3 regions of the Kitasatospora sp. NPDC004669 genome follow, and region 1 is predicted to be linked to each of the others. Evidence: predicted binding sites of a transcription regulator. Region 1 holds the regulator's gene; each other region holds the start of a gene.
The links. The regulator HrcA, encoded in region 1, represses chaperone genes, less so after heat shock. The targets are predictions, from matches to a motif close to TTNGCACTCNGNNNNNCNGAGTGCNAA.
Positions count from the first base shown of each region.

Region 2: the regulator HrcA is predicted to act here: its motif matches at 2,055-2,081, upstream of ABZW30_RS07470 (FmdB family zinc ribbon protein).
Region 3: the regulator HrcA is predicted to act here: its motif matches at 3,757-3,783, upstream of groES (co-chaperone GroES).

Region 1 covers NZ_JBEXKB010000003.1:114,359-120,191, reverse strand. Annotated here, with positions in the region: gene htpX (zinc metalloprotease HtpX) at 1-543, opposite strand, end outside; gene hrcA (heat-inducible transcriptional repressor HrcA) at 812-1,846, shown strand; gene dnaJ (molecular chaperone DnaJ) at 1,921-3,063, shown strand; gene ABZW30_RS04130 (16S rRNA (uracil(1498)-N(3))-methyltransferase) at 3,149-3,898, shown strand; gene ABZW30_RS04125 (S41 family peptidase) at 3,970-5,833, shown strand, end outside.
Region 2 covers NZ_JBEXKB010000006.1:102,630-108,462, reverse strand. Annotated here, with positions in the region: gene ABZW30_RS07490 (sigma-70 family RNA polymerase sigma factor) at 1-317, shown strand, start outside; gene ABZW30_RS07485 (hypothetical protein) at 438-698, shown strand; partial or broken gene ABZW30_RS07480 (MscL family protein) at 799-1,129, opposite strand; gene ABZW30_RS07475 (hypothetical protein) at 1,160-1,432, opposite strand; gene ABZW30_RS07470 (FmdB family zinc ribbon protein) at 1,729-2,043, opposite strand; gene ABZW30_RS07465 (MFS transporter) at 2,168-3,472, opposite strand; gene ABZW30_RS07460 (potassium/proton antiporter) at 3,908-5,392, opposite strand; gene ABZW30_RS07455 (penicillin acylase family protein) at 5,666-5,833, shown strand, end outside.
Region 3 covers NZ_JBEXKB010000004.1:100,146-105,978, forward strand. Annotated here, with positions in the region: gene tsaD (tRNA (adenosine(37)-N6)-threonylcarbamoyltransferase complex transferase subunit TsaD) at 1-623, shown strand, start outside; gene ABZW30_RS05275 (hypothetical protein) at 620-880, shown strand; gene ABZW30_RS05280 (polysaccharide deacetylase family protein) at 960-1,865, shown strand; gene ABZW30_RS05285 (class I SAM-dependent methyltransferase) at 1,870-3,057, opposite strand; gene ABZW30_RS05290 (hypothetical protein) at 3,054-3,368, opposite strand; gene ABZW30_RS05295 (hypothetical protein) at 3,365-3,676, opposite strand; gene groES (co-chaperone GroES) at 3,925-4,230, shown strand; gene groL (chaperonin GroEL) at 4,347-5,833, shown strand, end outside.

The DNA.
Region 1 (5,833 bases):
GAACCCGCCGTACAAGGCGATCCGGGTCATCGCCCCGGCGAGCACGCCGAGGAATCCGGCGATGGTCATCACGGCGACGTCCCGGTGGGCGACGTGGGACAGCTCGTGCGCCAGGACGCCTTCCAGTTCCTCCGGTTCGAGCCGGCGCAGCAGACCGGTGGTGACGCAGACCACCGCGTTCTGCGGGTTGCGGCCGGTGGCGAAGGCGTTGGGCATGTCGTTGTCGGCGACCGCCACGCGGGGCTTGGGCATGTCGGCCAGCGCGCAGAGCCGGTCGATGGTGCCGTGCAGTTGGGGGTACTGTTCCTCGGTCACCTGGTGGGCGCCCATCGCCCGCTCGGTGATCTTGTCGCTGAACCAGAACTGGGCCACGAACAGCCCGCCGGAGATCAGCACGATCAGCGGCCAGGCCCCGCGCAGCAGCGCGATCAGCAGGCCCGTGAAACCGACGTACAGCAGCCCGATCACGAACATCGTCGCGACCATGCGGCCGGTCAGGCCGCGGTCGGGCGCGAAACGGGTGTGCTGGCCCGAGCTCGACATCGCTTGCTCCTCCATTCGCCGTCGCTTTCGATGCTGCCACCCGGACGGTCCCCGAGCACCATCCCGTGCACGGGGAGTGTCGCGGCCCCGCCTCGAACTGCGGGCAGGATCACCCCGGGCGGGCCGTTCCTGCGAAAGGACCCGGGCCTTACACTGGCAGGTACGGTTCTGGCACTCGTGTGCGCAGAGTGCCAGGGTCGGGGTCCTTTCCAGGAGTGGCCCGCAGCATCACAGACGGACAACGTGCGAAGACGGAGGTGCGTGCCCCATGGCCGGTGAGGTCCGCCAACTGGACGACCGCAAGCTCGCCGTTCTGCGTGCCATCGTCCAGGACTACGTGGGCACCGAGGAGCCGGTCGGCTCCAAGGCCCTGGTGGACCGGCACAACCTCGGGGTCTCCCCGGCCACCGTGCGCAACGACATGGCGGCGCTGGAGGAGGAGGGGTACATCCACCAGCCGCACACCAGCGCGGGGCGCATCCCCACCGACAAGGGCTACCGGCTGTTCGTCGACAAGCTGGCCGAGGTCAAGCCGATGAGCGCCCCGGAGCGCCGGGCGATCAGGCACTTCCTGGACGGCGCGGTCGACCTGGACGACGTGGTCGCCCGCACGGTGCGGCTGCTCGCCCAGCTGACCCGGCAGGTCGCCGTGGTCCAGTACCCTTCGCTGACCCGTTCCACCGTCCGGCACATCGAGCTGGTGGCGCTGGCTCCGGCCAAGGTGATGCTGGTCCTGATCACCAACACCGGCCGGGTCGAGCAGCGGATGGTCGACTGCCCGGGCACGGTCGGCGAGACGGTCCTGGCCGACCTGCGCGCGCGGATCAACGCGCGGGCGGCCGGCCAGCGGCTGCCGGACGTCCCGGGCCTGCTGGAGGAGCTGCCGGCCACCTTCGAGCAGATCGACCGGCCGACCGTCAGTACGGTCCTGGTGACCCTGTTCGAGGCGCTGGCCGAGCAGAGCGAGGAGCGGATCATGCTGGCCGGCACGGCCAACCTGACCCGGTTGGGGCACGACTTCCCGCTCACCATCCAGCCGGTGCTGGAGGCCCTGGAGGAGCAGGTCGTCCTGCTCCGCCTCCTGGGTGAGACCACGGACGCCGCGATGACGGTCCGGATCGGGCGGGAGAACGCGTACGAAGGGCTGAATTCCACCTCGGTGGTGTCGGTCGGCTACGGTTCGGGCGACGAGAGCGTGGCCAAACTGGGTGTGATCGGTCCGACCCGGATGGACTACCCGGGCACAATGGGGGCGGTGCGAGCAGTGGCACGGTACGTGGGTCAGATCCTGGCCGAGTCGTAGCAAGCAGACCGCTGTTACACAAGTAACGGCGGTGTCCAGTCGCACTACTACAGGCGGAACAAGCGGAGCATTTGGTGGCCACGGACTACTACGCGGTACTCGGCGTCCGACGGGATGCGGGGCAGGACGAGATCAAGAAGGCGTTCCGGCGCCTGGCACGCGAACTGCACCCGGACGTCAACCCGGACCCGAAGACGCAGGAGCGGTTCAAGGAGATCAACGCCGCCTACGAGGTGCTCTCCGACCCGCAGAAGCGTCAGGTCTACGACCTCGGCGGCGACCCGCTGTCGCCGGGCGGCGGCGGTGGCGCGGGCGGCTTCGGCGCCGGCGCGGCGGGCTTCGGCTTCTCCGACATCATGGACGCCTTCTTCGGCGCCGCGGCCGGCCAACGCGGCCCGCGCTCGCGCACCCGCCGCGGCCAGGACGCCATGATCCGGCTGGAGATCACCCTGGAGGAGGCCGCCTTCGGCACCACCAAGGAACTCCAGGTCGACACCGCCGTCACCTGCACCACCTGCAGCGGCGAGGGCGCGGCCCCCGGCACCTCCGCGCAGACCTGCGACATGTGCCGCGGCAAGGGCGAGGTCTCCCAGGTCACCCGCTCCTTCCTGGGGCAGGTCATGACCTCCCGCCCCTGCCCGCAGTGCCAGGGCTTCGGCACCGTCGTGCCGACCCCGTGCCCGGAGTGCGCCGGCGACGGCCGGGTCCGCGCCCGCCGCACCCTGACCGTCAAGATCCCGGCCGGTGTCGACAACGGCACCCGGATCCAGCTGGCCGGCGAGGGCGAGGTCGGCCCCGGCGGCGGCCCGGCCGGCGACCTGTACGTCGAGATCGCCGAGACCACCCACACCGTCTTCCAGCGGCGCGGGGACGACCTGCACTGCACCGTCACCATCCCGATGACGGCCGCCGCGCTCGGCACCCAGGTGCCGCTGCAGACCCTGGACGGGCTGGAGGAGGTCGACATCCGGCCCGGCACCCAGTCCGGTCAGTCGATCCCGCTGCACGGCCGGGGCATCACCCACCTGCGCGGGGGCGGCCGGGGCGACCTGATAGTGCATGTCGAGGTCCAGACGCCCACCAAGCTCGACCCCGAGCAGGAGGAGCTGCTGCGCCGGCTCGCCGTGCTGCGCGGTGAGGAGCGCCCGTCCGGCCAGTTCGCGCCGGGCCAGCAGGGCCTGTTCTCGCGCCTGAAGGACGCCTTCAACGGCCGGTAGGCCGCCCGGGAGGGGGTGTCGGGGTCAGAGCCCCGGCACCCCCTTCGCGTTCCTGTTCCGCCCATTCCCTCCGGAGGACCACCCCATGACCGCCCCCGTCTTCGTCGTCGAGACCGAGCGGATCGCCGCCGCCGCGCCCGGGGCGCTGGTGCGCCTGGACGGGGCGGAGGGGCGGCACGCGGCCGCGGTGAAGCGGCTGGAGGCCGGCGAGGCGGTGACCCTCGCGGACGGGCTGGGGCTCGGCGTGGACGGGACGGTCGCCGAGGTGCTCGGCAAGGACGCGATCGACGTCACGGTGGCCGCCGTGCGCCGGGAGCCGGAGCCGGCGCCGCGGATCGTCGTCGTCCAGGCGCTGCCCAAGGGCGACCGCGGCGAGCTGGCCGTGGAGACCATGACCGAGGTCGGCGTGGACGTGGTGATCCCCTGGGCCGCCTCGCGCTGCATCACCCAGTGGAAGGGCGACCGCGGTGCCAAGGCGCTCGCCAAGTGGCGGGCCACCGCCCGGGAGGCGGGCAAGCAGTCCCGCCGACTGCGCTTCCCCGAGGTGCGCGAGCCGATGACCACCAGGCAGCTGGCCCCGCTGCTGGCCCAGGCCTCCCTCGCCGCGGTGCTGCACGAGGAGGGCGCCGAGCCGCTGGCGCACGCCGCGCTGCCCGCGGCCGGGGACATCGTGCTGGTGGTCGGCCCGGAGGGCGGGGTCTCCCCGGAGGAGCTGGCCGCCTTCGCCGAGGCGGGTGCGAAGCCCTACCGGCTGGGCCCCTCGGTGCTGCGCACCTCCACCGCCGGGGTGGCCGCAGGGGCGCTGCTGCTGGGGCGCACCGGCCGCTGGGCGTAACCCCCCGCACGCCGGGTCGGGAGTTGCGGAAAACGGAGCGGCTCGTACCCGCGCCTGCCTACGCTGGCGGCGTGACGGACTCCCTGAGCACCTCTGCGGGCGCCTATCTGCGCCATCCCCATCTGCACGGTGACCTGGTCACCTTCGTCGCCGAGGACGACCTCTGGCTGGCCCCGCTGGACGGCGGCCGGGCCTGGCGGCTGACGGCCGATCACCTGCCGGTGCACCACCCCCGGTTCTCCCCGGACGGGCGGCACATCGCCTTCTCCTCCACCCGGGACGGCGCCCCCGAGGTGCACGTGGTGTCGGTGGACGGCGGGCCGTCCAGGCGGCTCACCCACTGGGGCAGCGACCAGACCCGGGTGCAGGGCTGGACGGCCGACGGCCGCCCGATCGCCACCACCGGCGCCGGCGAGGCCAGTACGCGCCGCAGCTGGGCGCACGCGGTGCCGCTGGACGGCGGCGAGCCGGTGCGGCTGCCGTACGGGCCGGTCGGCGGGCTCGCCTTCGAGCCGGACGGGGAGAGGGTGCTGCTGGTCACCGTCAACAACCGCGAGCCGGCCTGGTGGAAGCGCTACCGGGGCGGCCGGGTGGGCAAGTTGTGGCTCGGCCGGGACGAATTCACCCGCGTGCACGAGGAGTTGGAGGGGCAGCTCGACTCCCCGCTGTGGGTGGCCGGGCCCGTCCCGCCCGATGGCGGACCGAGCAGTCGGATCGCCTTCCTGTCCGACCACGAGGGCGTCGGCGAGCTGTGGTCCAGCCGCCCGGACGGCTCCGACCTGCGCCGCCACACCGGTGACCCGGACGGCTTCTACGCCCGCAACGCGAGCACCGACGGCACCCGGGTCGTCCTCCACCGCGCCGGCGACCTGTGGCTGCTGGACGACCTGGACGGCGCCGAGCCGCGCCGCCTGGACATCCGGCTGGCCGGCTCGCGCACCGGCCGCCGTCCCCGCCCGGTGCACGCCGCGCACTGGCTGGAGTCCGTCGCCCCCGACCGCACCGGCCGGGCCGGCGCCGTCGTGGTGCGCGGCAGCGTGCACTGGCTGACCCACCGCGAGGGCCCGGCACGGGTCCTGGACGAGACCCCGGGCGTGCGCGCGCGGCTGGCCCGGGTGGTGCCGGGTGAGGACGGCGCCCAGGGCGTGCTCTGGGTGTCCGACGCCGAGGGCGAGGACGCGCTGGAGTACGCCCCGGCCGTGCACGGCGCCGAGCGGCGCCGGCTGGCCGCCGGGCAGCTCGGCCGGGTCAACTCGCTGGTGGTCTCCCCGGACGGCAAGCAGGCGGCGCTGGGCGTGCACGACGGCCGGGTGCTGCTGGTGGCGCTGGCCGACGGCGCGGTGCACGAGCTGGAGCGCAGCACCGACGGCGAGGTGAGCGGGCTGGCGTTCAGCCCGGACTCGGCCTGGCTGGCCTGGTCCCGCCCGGTGCACGGGGTGGGCCCGTACTCGTTGCGCCAGATCGTGCTGGCCAACCTGGCCACCCGCACCGTCAGCGAGGTCACCCAGCAGCGCTTCATCGACACCTCGCCCGCCTTCACCGCGGACGGCCGCTACCTGGCCTTCCTGTCGGTGCGCAACTTCGACCCGGTCTACGACGCGCACGTCTTCGACCTGTCCTTCCCGAACGGCTGCCGCCCGTACCTGATCACGCTGGCCGCCGACACGCCGTCCCCGTTCGGCCCGCAGCGGGCCGGGCGGCCGCTCGGCGGGGAGGAGGACGAGCCCAAGGCGCGGAAGGCGGACGGCGAGGAGGGCGCGGCCGAGGCCGCCCCGGCGACCAGGGTGGACCTGGACGGCATCGCCGACCGGATCGTCCCGTTCCCGGTCGAGGGCGGCCGGTTCCACACGCTGCGCGCCGCCAAGGACGGCGTGCTGTGGACCAGGGCGCCGCTGCTCGGCGAACTCGGCGACGAGGCGGCCTCGCTGGACGACG
Region 2 (5,833 bases), on a different contig from region 1:
GCCTCAACATGTCCGTCGACGACGAGGGCGAGACCCAGTTCGGTGACCTGGTGGAGGACACCGGGGCGACGTCCCCCGAGGACGCCGTGATGGTCATGCTCCGCCGCGAGGAGCTGGACGACCTGATCGGGCGGCTGGACGACCGCACGGCCTCGATCATCCGCTCCCGCTACGGCATGGAGGACGGCCGCGAGCGCACCCTCACCGAGGTGGGCAAGCAGCACGGCCTCACCCGCGAGCGGATCCGCCAGATCGAGAAGCACGCGCTCGCCGAGCTGAAGAAGATCGCCGACCACGCGGGCTTCGAAGCCGCCTGACGGACCGGCCCCACCGGACGGGCCCTGATGCGGAGCGCTCCGCACCGGGGCCCGCGGTGTGTCACGGGGCTCATAGGCTGGAGGGACAGGACGGCCCGGGCGACCAGGGGAGTGGACAGGGTGAGCGAGCAGGAACAGGGCGGGCAGGAGCAGGTCCGCCAGGAGCAGGACGAGCAGCCGCAGCAGCGGTCGGCGGACCAGCGGCCGGCGGACCGGAAGACGCCCGCGGCCAAGGCCCGGCTGGTCTTCCGGGACCCGCTGGACCAGCAGTCCCGGGACGACACCGACACCGGCTGGGGCGAGCGCTCCGGGGCGGGGGAGAGCGGTGGACGGGGACTGGACTGGTACCTGAGCCAGCGTCCGCCGCACCACGGGGACTAGCCAGGGCCTGGCCGGCGGATCTTGCCGGGCCCGCCGACATCCGCCGGACAGGCCCTGGCTAGGGCTGCGCGACCACCGGGCCGCGACCACCGGGCCGCGACTAGCGGGCCGTGACCAGTGCGTCGCGGATCTCGGTCAGAAGTTGGACCTCCTTGGCCTCGGTCTCCGCCACCGTCTCGGCCGGGCTCTTGCGCTTGGCCGCCATCCGGTTCATCGGCATGATCGGGATGAAGTAGACGACGGCTGCCGTGATCAGGAACGAGGCAAGAACTGTAGGACCCCAGGTCCTTCGTCCCGAACACGCCGACGATCGGATTGATCACGCCCTTGACGAAGGCGTTGACGATGTTGGTGAAGGCCGCGCCGATGACCACGGCGACGGCGAGTTCGACGACGTTCCCACGCAGCAGGAATTCCTTGAAGCCTTTCAAGCCGCCTCTAACGACGAAGTCGTCACCGGGTTACGGGTGATCTTCCGGAAGCCCGGATTGACAACCCGTACGGCCCACCGCGCCCCCCGAGGGCGGCGGCAGCCCAGCCCGCGCGGGCCCGAGGGCGAGCGCCGCCACCACCGCGAGCAGCACCAGCGCGGGCACCCCGGCCCGCCGCCGGACGGCCCGGTGCAAGCGGTGCCACCCGCTGCAGCCGCGCCGGATCGGCGGGAAGCTCGGCACCTCCCGTCGGGGCGGCACGGTGGGCGCGGGCAGCGGGACGGACAGGCTCATGGTCGTCATCGACGTCACCTCCGGACTCGATCGGTCGGTCTCTGGTGACCCACACGATGCGTGCCCGTGGCGCCACCGGAAAGCCAGTTCCCACAGCCTGTGGATAAACCCGCCCCTGTGGACAACTTCGTACACCCGCGCGAGTTAGACCGATGTCCGCAAGCTGACGAAAGCCCGAACCCGGATGGCGAACCAGGCACGCCAAAGGCCCGCCGCCCCGCGTGAAGCGGGGCCGACGGGCCTATTCGAGAAGCTTTCGAGAGCTCCCGGACGCCGGTCCGGCGCGAAGCGCCGAGCGCCCGACGTCAGCTCGCGGCCGGAGCCGGGCTGCTGGACGAGCTCGACGAGCCGGAGGAGCTGGACGAACCCGACGAGGACGCCGAGGGTGACGCGGACGTCGAGGAGTCGGAGGGCGAACCGGCGCCCACCGAACTGCTGGAGGACGAGCGGCTGTCGGTCCGGTAGAAGCCCGAGCCCTTGAACACGACGCCCACGGCCGAGAAGACCTTGCGGAGCCGTCCCTGGCAGTCGGGGCACGTGGTCAGCGCCTCGTCGGTGAACTTCTGCACCGCCTCCAGGCCGTTGCCGCACTCGGTGCACTGGTACTGGTACGTGGGCACTTGTCTTCCTCCTGGCACTCTCGCCTGATGAGTGCTAACGATGGTCAATGATGCGGTATTCCGCTGGATCAGTCCAGCGACTCCGGTGTGAGATGAGCCGGTACCGAGTCACCGCCGACCGCGTTCAGCCCTTGGCCGCACCGACCAGCTGTGCCGCGCCACCGCGCTCGGCGGACGACGCCACCACGCGGCCCGCCCCGCCCGGCGCCACCATCAGGTGCCGCAACGACACCAGCGCGATCAGCCCCAGGCCGGCGCCGGCCAGCGGCACCAGGAACCCGGCGGAGGGCCCGTGGCTGTCGATCAGCCGCCCGGCCACCATCGAGCCGACCGCCAGGCCCAGACCGATGGCGCCGGTCAGCCAGGTGAACGCCTCGGTCTTGGCCCCGTCCTCGACCAGGGTCTCGACCAGGGTGTAGCCGCTGATCAGGGTCGGCGCGATGGCCAGACCGCAGACCAACCCGGCGACCGAGAGCGTGACCAGGTTGGGCATGGCCCACAGCGTCGAGCAGCCCACCACCAGCAGCGCGTAGCTGATGATCATCCGGTGCTGCACGGCGCGACGCCAGGCGATGACGCCGTACAGCACACCCGCCACCATCGAGCCGCCGGCGAAGATCCCGTACACGGTGCCGGCGGCACCGTGCTGGCCGACCGAGTCGGCGAAGGCGTTCACCGAGACCTGCATCCCGCCGAACACGGCCCCGACCCCGAGGATCACGCCGGCCAGCAGTCGGACGCCCGGCGAGGCCAGCGCGGAGGCGCGCCGCGCGCCGGGCTGCGGGGTGATCCGGGAGGGCGCGGTACGGCGCTGGGCGGCGAAGGCCAGGCCGCCGACGAAGGTCAGCGCGGCCTCCGTGATCAGAGCGGTCGCCGGGCTGACCGAGGTGGCGATCTTGGCGGCCAGGATCGGGCCGATCACGAAGGTGAACTCGTCCGTCACGGACTCGAAGGCGAACGCGGTGCTCACCTTGGCCGCGGTGGACGCGGACGCGCCGTCGGCGCCGATCGTGGCCACCCAGCGGGCTCGGACCATCGCGCCGATCTGCGGAACGCTCGCGCCGGCCGGCACGGCGGCCAGGAACAGGCTCCAGGCGGGCGCGTGGCCGAGCGCCAGCGCGATCAGCAGGCCGACCGCCGCCGCGTGCACCACGACGGTCGGGACGAGGACGGCGGCCTGGCCGTACCGGTCGGCGAGCCGCCCGGTCTGCGGGCCGATCAGGGCCTGGGCGACGGCGGCGATCGCCGTGACGGTGCCGGCGGTGCCGTAGGAGCCGTGGGTGTCCTTGACGAGCAGCAGGATGCCCATGCTGAGCATTGCGTAGGGCAGCCGCGCGATGAAGGCGGGGGCAAGGAACGTCCAGGCACCGGGCGTGCGCAGCAGCGCGCCGTACCCGACCTTGGCGGGTGCGGCGGTGGCGGTGTCCACAGTGCTGGCCGCGGTGTCCGGAGCGTTGTCCGCGGCGATGTCGACCGTTCGGCGGGCCGTCACGGTCGGTCCTTCCTGCTGCCTGGTAGCGCGGCAGGGCATGGGGTGGCCCCGACGGCGCCGAGAGTCGTCCTCTCGCGCGTCGACCGGGGTAGATACCGGGTCAGCCTGGCCTGATGGGCCGGGGGCCGGACCGCGGCCGCCGAGCGGTCGCGCCAACTCTGCGTCAGGCAGATGCTGGGGGTGGTCTAGCGGTAGTTATACGGCGTAGTCGAACCAGCATACAGTTACGCGCGTAGATTCCGCCAGGCCACCCAGTCCACGACCAGCCGGGCCGCGGGGAACGGGCCGCGGGGAACGGGCCCCCGGGGAAGGCTCGGGGCGCCGGACCCCGGGGCGCCGGGCCCCGGGGCGGCGGGCCCCGGGGCGGCGGGCTCAGCGACTGTCCAGCCACCCCGCCAGCTTGCCGCCCTTGTCGACGGCCCGCAGCCGCCGTTCGGCGGCCTCGCCGACCTCGTCCGTGGTGACCACCAGCAGCTCGTCCCCGCCGCGCAGCATCGTGGCCTTGTCCGGTACGAAGGAGTTGCCCTCGCGCACGACCAGGGTGACCGCCGCCCCCTTGGGCAGCCGCAGCTCGCTGATCTCCACGCCGGACATCCGCGAGGTCGGCGACAGCGTGACCGACAGCAGGTGCCCGTGCAGCTTCTCCAGCGGCGCGGACTCGATGCCGAGGTCCTGGCCCATCGCGCCCTCGCCGATCCGCAGCCGCTTGGCCACCCAGGGCAGGGTCGGCCCCTGGAGCAGGGTGAAGACGACGACCAGGATGAAGACGATGTTGAACACGTCCTGGGCCTCGTGTGCGCCGGAGACCACCGGGATGGTGGCCAGCACGATGGGCACCGCCCCGCGCAGCCCGGCCCAGCTCAGCAGCGCCTGCTCGCGGGCGGGCACCTTGAACGGGGTCATGGAGAGCACCACCGACAGCGGTCGGGCCAGGAAGACCAGCACCCCGCCGATCACCAGCGCGGGCAGCACCGAGTCGCCCATGCTCTCGGGTGCGGAGAGCAGTCCGAGCAGCACGAACATGCCGATCTGCCCGATCCAGGCCAGCCCGTCGGCGAAGCCGCGCACGGCCGGTCCGTGCGGCAGCTTGGAGTTGCCGAGGATCACCGCGCAGACGTAGACGGCGAGGAAGCCGGAGCCGTGCAGCAGTGCGCCGCCCGCGTAGGCGAGCACGGTCAGCGCCATCACGGCGATCGGGTACAGGCCCGAGGAGGGCAGTGCGACGTGCTTGACCCCGTACGCGCCGAGCTTGCCGACCGCCAGGCCGACCGCGGCGCCGATGGCGAGCTCGGCGGCGATCGTGCCGAGCAGGACGTACCAGGAGTCGTGCCCGCCGGTGCCGGCGAAGGCGACGACCAGGATGACCACGGGCGCGTCGTTGAAGCCGGACTCGGCCTCCAGCAGGCCGGTGAGCCGGTGCGGCAGCGGGACCATCCGCAGCACCGAGAAGACGGCGGCGGCGTCGGTGGAGGAGACGATCGCGCCGAGCAGCAGCGAGGTCTGCCAGTCCAGGCCGACCAGCCAGTGCGCGCCGGCCGCGGTCACGAACACGCTGATCCCGACGCCGAGCGTGGCCAGCACGGTGGCGGCCGGCATCACCGGTTTGACCTCGCGCCAGCTGGTCTTGAGGCCGCCCTCGGCCAGGATCACCACGAGCGCCGCGTAGCCGAGCACCTGGGTCAGCTCGGCGTTGTTGAAGGTGACGCCGATTCCGTCCTGGCCCAGTGCGACGCCGATCCCGAGATAGATCAGCAGACTCGGCAGCCCTGATCGGGTCGAGATCCGTACGGCGACCACCGCGACCAAGAGGATCACGGAGGCTTCGAGGAGGAGCTGGTTCAGGTGGGCGACGTTCACGCAGTGGCACCTCGGGCAGGCATGGGCGGGCGGGGTGTCAGGTGGTGCTGGGGTTGTTCCGTTGGTGTAGAGAGGGTGCTGTCGGGCACCGGCCCGCTAAGAAGTCGTCAATGCTCCTGTTGCGGATCGTTACTCAGTCTAACATTTTGCCATATCTTTAGTTTGGTCCCCCATTCACAGCGCTCCGCCGACTCGGCCTAATGTGGTGCCCTGTCACGGCCCCAGGCCCTGGACACGCCCGCCCGCCCCGAAGTCAGGACCGCAAGGACCCAGATGCCCCGCTCGAAGAAGTTCCGGCGCGCCCGTCTGATCGTGATCGTGCTGGTCGTGCTGCTGGTGGCCGGCGTCGGCTACGGCGGCTACCGCGGGGTCACCGCGGTCCGTGCGTCCTTCCCGGAGGTGGACGGCAGCGTCAAGGTGGCGGGCCTCAGCGCGCCGGTC
Region 3 (5,833 bases), on a different contig from region 1:
TCGACGACGCGGCCGGCGAGGCCTTCGACAAGGTCGCCCGGGTGCTCGGCCTGGGCTTCCCCGGCGGCCCGATCGTCGACCGGACGGCCCGCGAGGGCGACCCCAAGGCGATCAACTTCCCGCGCGGCCTGAGCGGCAGGAACGACCCGGAGTACGACTTCTCCTTCTCCGGCCTGAAGACCGCCGTCGCCCGCTGGGTGGAGGCCAAGCGCCGGGCCGGCGAGGAGGTGCCGATCGCCGACGTGGCGGCCTCCTTCCAGGAGGCGGTCACCGACGTGCTCACCCGCAAGGCCGTCAAGGCGTGCAGGGACAACGGCGTCGACCACCTGATGATCGGCGGCGGCGTCGCGGCCAACTCCCGGCTGCGCGAGATGGCCCAGCAGCGCTGTGACCGGGCCGGCATCCGACTGCGGGTGCCCCGGCCGGGCCTGTGCACCGACAACGGCGCGATGGTGGCCGCGCTGGGCGCCGAGATGGTGTGGCGCGACCGCGCGCCTTCCGCCTTCGACCTGTCGGCCGACTCCTCGCTGCCCGTCACCGACGTCCACGTCCCTGCTGCGGACATCGGGCACGGCGACTTCCACGGCCAGGCCTACGACGCCCTCGGCGGTGGCGCGGCATGACCGTCGCCGCGATGTGGGAGGCCCGGGCGGCGGACCACCGGGGCGACGAACTCGTCGCCTGGGTGCGGGAGTCCGCGCTGCCCGCGGTCCGCGGCGCGGCCGGCCTGGAGCGCCTTGAGCTGCTCTCCGCCCCGGGCGAGCGGGTGCTGCTGATCACCTGGTGGAGCGGCGATCCGGTACCGGTCGCCGACCCGCCGGCCGAGCTGCTCGGCCGCCCGGTGCACCGCTGGTCCTTCACCAGCGAGTACGTCGAGTAGACGGTGATCGGGAACCGCCGCCGTGCCCGCTACCGTGCATAGCTGAGAGAAAGCCGGACGGGATCGGGAGCGCGGTGCGGTGAACAGGGACGGGCGGAGCAGGACCAGGACGTACGCGGCGGGGGCGCTGGCTCTGCTGGCCTTCGCCACCGCGTGCGGCGACAACGGGGACGGCGGCGGTGCCGCGCCGAAGACCGCCGCGGCCGCGTCCCAGCCGTCCGGCGGCGGCGCCGCGCCGACCGCCGCGGCCACCACGCCGGGCGCGGCCCCGGCCGCGGGCGACGCCGCGGCCTGGGCGAAGTGGAACCTCAAGCCGCTCGCCCCGGCCCCCGCGCCGCCCGCCGACAAGCCGATCAAGCTCGAACGCACCGGCACCGTACCGGTGATCAGCGACGTGAAGACGAGCGACAAGGTCGTCTTCATCACCCTCGACGACGGCGCCGAGAAGGACCCGAAGTTCGTCGAGATGCTGACCGACCTCAAGGTGCCGATCACGATGTTCCTGACCAAGGACATCGTCAAGAACGACTACGGCTACTTCAAGCCGCTCCAGGCGCTCGGCAACCACATCCAGAACCACACCGTCACCCACCCGGTGATGAGCAAGCTCCCGGCGGACAAGCAGAAGGCCGAGATCTGCGACGACCAGGCCGCGCTCACCCAGCAGTACGGCACCGCCCCGCTGCTGTTCCGCCCGCCGTTCGGCGACGGCGCCAACACCCCGATGCTCAACACCTCGGTGCAGCAGTGCGGCCCGCGCGCGATCGTGCTCTGGCGCGAGTCGATGCAGATCCACGACATGCAGTACCAGGCCGCCGACAAGAAGCTGAAGCCCGGCGACATCATCCTGGCGCACTTCCGCGGCCCCAAGGAGCTCAAGGGCGCCACGATGACCCAGATGTTCGCCGACCTGCTGGCCCGGATCCAGGAGCAGGGCTTCTCGGTGGCCCGGCTGGACGACTACATCCAGGCGCCGGCGTCGTGACCGCTCAGACCGGCTGCCCGAGCATCATCAGCGGTCCGTGGTCGGTGCGGCTGAGGATCACCGTGACGGTGTTCGGCCCGGAGGGCTTGAGCTGACGGCGCAGCTCCTCCGGGGTGATCGCCATCCCGCGCTTCTTGATCACCACCGTGCCGACCTGACGCTCGCGCAGCAGCGCCTTCAGCTTCTTGATGTGGAAGGGCAGCACGTCGGTGAGCTCGAAGGCGTGCGCGTACGGGGTGGCGACCAGCTCGTCCGAGGTCAGGTAGGCGATCTTCGGGTCGATCAGCCGGCCGCCGACCCGCTCGGCCACCTCGGCCACCAGGTGGGCCCGGATCACCGCGCCGTCCGGCTCGTACAGGTACCGCCCGACCGGTCCGGCCGGCGGGTCGGGCAGGTCGCCGCCGGCCAGGCTGGCGCCCTGCGGCAGCAGGGTGGCGCGGTGAGGGCGGGCCGCCTTGGTGCCGAACCAGAGCACCGCCTCCTTGACGTCCCCGTGGTCGGAGACCCACTCGGCCTCGGCGTCCGCCGGGACGGCCTCGTGCGGGATGCCCGGTGCCACCTTCAGCGCGCCGATCGGGGTCCGCCGCCCGGCCTCGATCGCCCAGGACAGCGGCGGGGCGTACGCCTCGGGGTCGAACACCCGGCCGCGCGAGGTCCGGCGGGCAGGGTCGGTGAACACCGCGTCGTAGCCGGTGACGTCCACCTCGGCGACGTCCGCGCAGCGCACCTCGACCAGCTCGGACAGGCCCAGCGCGGCGGCGTTGGCCGCGGTCGCGGCGCAGGCCGCCGGGTCCTTGTCCACCGCCAGCACCTCGATCCCCGCCCGGGCCAGCGCCAGCACGTCCCCGCCGATGCCGCAGCACAGGTCCGCCAGCCTCCGTACCCCCAATTCGGCGAACCGGCGCGCCCGCCACTCGGCCACACTGCGCCGGGTGGACTGCTCGACCCCGTTGGGCGTGAAGTACATCAGGTCCGCGTCCGCCCCGAACTTCGCCCGCGCCCGCTGCCGCAACCGCGCCTGCCCGAACGCCGCCGACACCAGCTCCGCCGGATGCTCCCGCCGCAGCCGGGTGGCGAGCGCCAGCTCCTCCTCGGGCGTGAACTCGCGCAACTCGGCGAGCAGGGCCTGGCCCTCGGGGGTCAGCAGGGGCTGGAGGTTCTCGGTGTCCACGGGCCCATTCTGACCGGTCAGAGGAGGTGGACGCCGGGCAGGCCCGACAGCGTGACGACGAATAGGGCCGCCCCGGTGACGACCGGGACGATCCGGTACCCGATCCGCCGACTGGTCCGGATGATCCACACGGGCACCGGGAGCGTGACCGCGATGAGGATCAGGGTGCCGACCGGCCTGGACGCGTGCAGCGACATCGCGATCAGGAAGGTCACGAGGCAGCCGACGATCAGCACCGGAACCAGTGCGACGGTCACGACCAGGGCCAGCAGCAGGTCCGTCAGCCAGTGGACACGCGGGCGCAGGGGATCCCGGATCAGCGGCACGCTCATCGGAACACCCCCAGGCACAGCAGCACGGGCAGCATGAAGGGCGCGACCCCGGCGGCGAGCGGCAGGAGCTCGTAGCCTCTCCGGTGGCTGCGCAGGACGGCGGTGACGGGCACTCCGTAGCCGATGACCACCGCGGAGAGCGCGCCGTACAGGACGTCGCCGCCCGTGTCGGAGCCGGCGGCGTCGGCGATCGCTCCGCCGAGCCAGAAGGCGATGAGCGGAAGGGCCGTCAGCAACGGCAGCAGGAGAAGCGCGAGCGCGGCATCCTTGGCGTTGGACGGGCCGATGCGTACCGGGGTGTCGGTCATGGCAGGAGTCTGTCCGAGGGGGCGTCGCCCGCACATGAGTACGACTACTCATCCGTAATGCGAGGGTTCCGGGCGCGCCGTTGGCACTCTGGTTGACGGAGTGCTAACACCGGCCTATGGTCGTCCTTGGCACTCCCCACTGGGGGAGTGCTAACGCGAAGACGCGTGTCTGACCCCCGCGACGGCAGGCTCGCGCGTTCGCCCCTATCCGTTAGAAAGCCCCGTAATCTCCGAAGGGGAGCTCGGACGTGACCACCAGCAGCAAGGTTGCCATCAAGCCGCTCGAGGACCGCATTGTGGTCCAGCCGCTCGACGCCGAGACCACCACGGCCTCCGGCCTGGTTATCCCGGACACCGCCAAGGAGAAGCCCCAGGAGGGCGTCGTCCTGGCCGTCGGCCCGGGCCGCTTCGAGGACGGCCAGCGTCTGCCGCTCGACGTCGCCGTCGGTGACATCGTCCTGTACTCGAAGTACGGCGGCACCGAGGTGAAGTACCAGGGCGAGGAGTACCTGGTGCTCTCCGCCCGCGACGTTCTCGCGATCATCGAGAAGTAAGACGTCCCGACCCGCCCCGGATCCGTGTCCTTCGTGACAGTGGCCCGGGGCGCGGTTGTTGGTTCACGTTGTTCGGCGGCCGGTGGGTCGGCCGCAGCCCCGAGGGAATAGGGAACATGGCGAAGATCCTGCAGTTCGACGAGGACGCCCGCCGCTCGCTGGAGCGCGGTGTCAACAAGCTGGCCGACACCGTCAAGGTGACCATCGGCCCCAAGGGCCGCAACGTCGTCATCGACAAGAAGTTCGGCGCCCCGACCATCACCAACGACGGTGTCACCATCGCCCGCGAGGTCGAGCTGGACGACCCGTACGAGAACCTTGGCGCGCAGCTCGTCAAGGAGGTCGCCACCAAGACCAACGACGTCGCGGGTGACGGCACCACCACCGCCACCGTGCTGGCCCAGGCCCTGGTCAACGAGGGTCTGCGCAACGTCGCCGCCGGTGCCGGTCCGGCCGCCCTGAAGAAGGGCATCGACAAGGCCGTCGCCGCCGTCTCCGAGCACCTGCTCTCGGTGGCCCGCGAGATCGAGGGCAAGGACGACGTCGCCGCCGTCGCGTCCCTCTCCGCCCAGGACATCCAGGTCGGCGAGCTGATCGCCGAGGCGATCGACAAGGTCGGCAAGGACGGTGTCATCACCGTCGAGGAGTCGAACACCTTCGGCGTGGAGCTGGACTTCACCGAGGGCATGCAGTTCGACAAGGGCTACCTGTCGCCGTACTTCGTCACCGACGCGGAGCGGCAGGAGGCGGTCCTGGAGGACCCGTACATCCTGATCAACCAGGGCAAGATCTCCTCGATCCAGGAGCTGCTGCCGCTGCTGGAGAAGATCCTGCAGGGCGGTGCCTCCAAGCCGCTGCTGATCATCGCCGAGGACGTCGACGGCGAGGCGCTGTCGACCCTGGTCGTGAACAAGATCCGCGGCACCTTCAACGCCGTCGCCGTCAAGGCCCCGGGCTTCGGCGACCGCCGCAAGGCGATCCTCGGCGACCTGGCCGTCCTGACCGGTGGCCAGGTCATCTCCGAGGAGATCGGCCTCAAGCTCGACCAGGTCGGCCTGGACGTGCTGGGCACCGCCCGCCGCGTGACCATCACCAAGGACGAGACCACGGTCGTCGACGGTGCCGGTGACGCCGAGGCCGTGGCCGGCCGTGTCGCCCAGATCAAGGGCGAGATCGCCGCGACCGACTCCGACTGGGACCGCGAGAAGCTGCAGGAGCGCCTGGCCAAGCTGGCCGGCGGCGTCTGCGTCATCAAGGTCGGCGCCGCCACCGAGGTGGAGCTGAAGGAGCGCAAGCACCGCCTGGAGGACGCCATCTCGGCGACCCGCGCCGCGGTCGAGGAGGGCATCGTCGCCGGTGGTGGCGCCTCCCTGGTCCACGCCGCCAAGGTGCTGAACGACGGCCTGGGCCTGTCGGGTGACGAGGCCACCGGTGTCGCCGTGGTCCGCAAGGCGCTGCACGAGCCGCTGCGCTGGATCGCCCAGAACGCCGGCCTGGAGGGCTACGTCATCACCTCCAAGGTCTCCGAGCTGGAGATCGGCCAGGGCTACAACGCCGCCACCGGCGAGTACGGCGACCTGGTGAAGGCCGGCGTCATCGACCC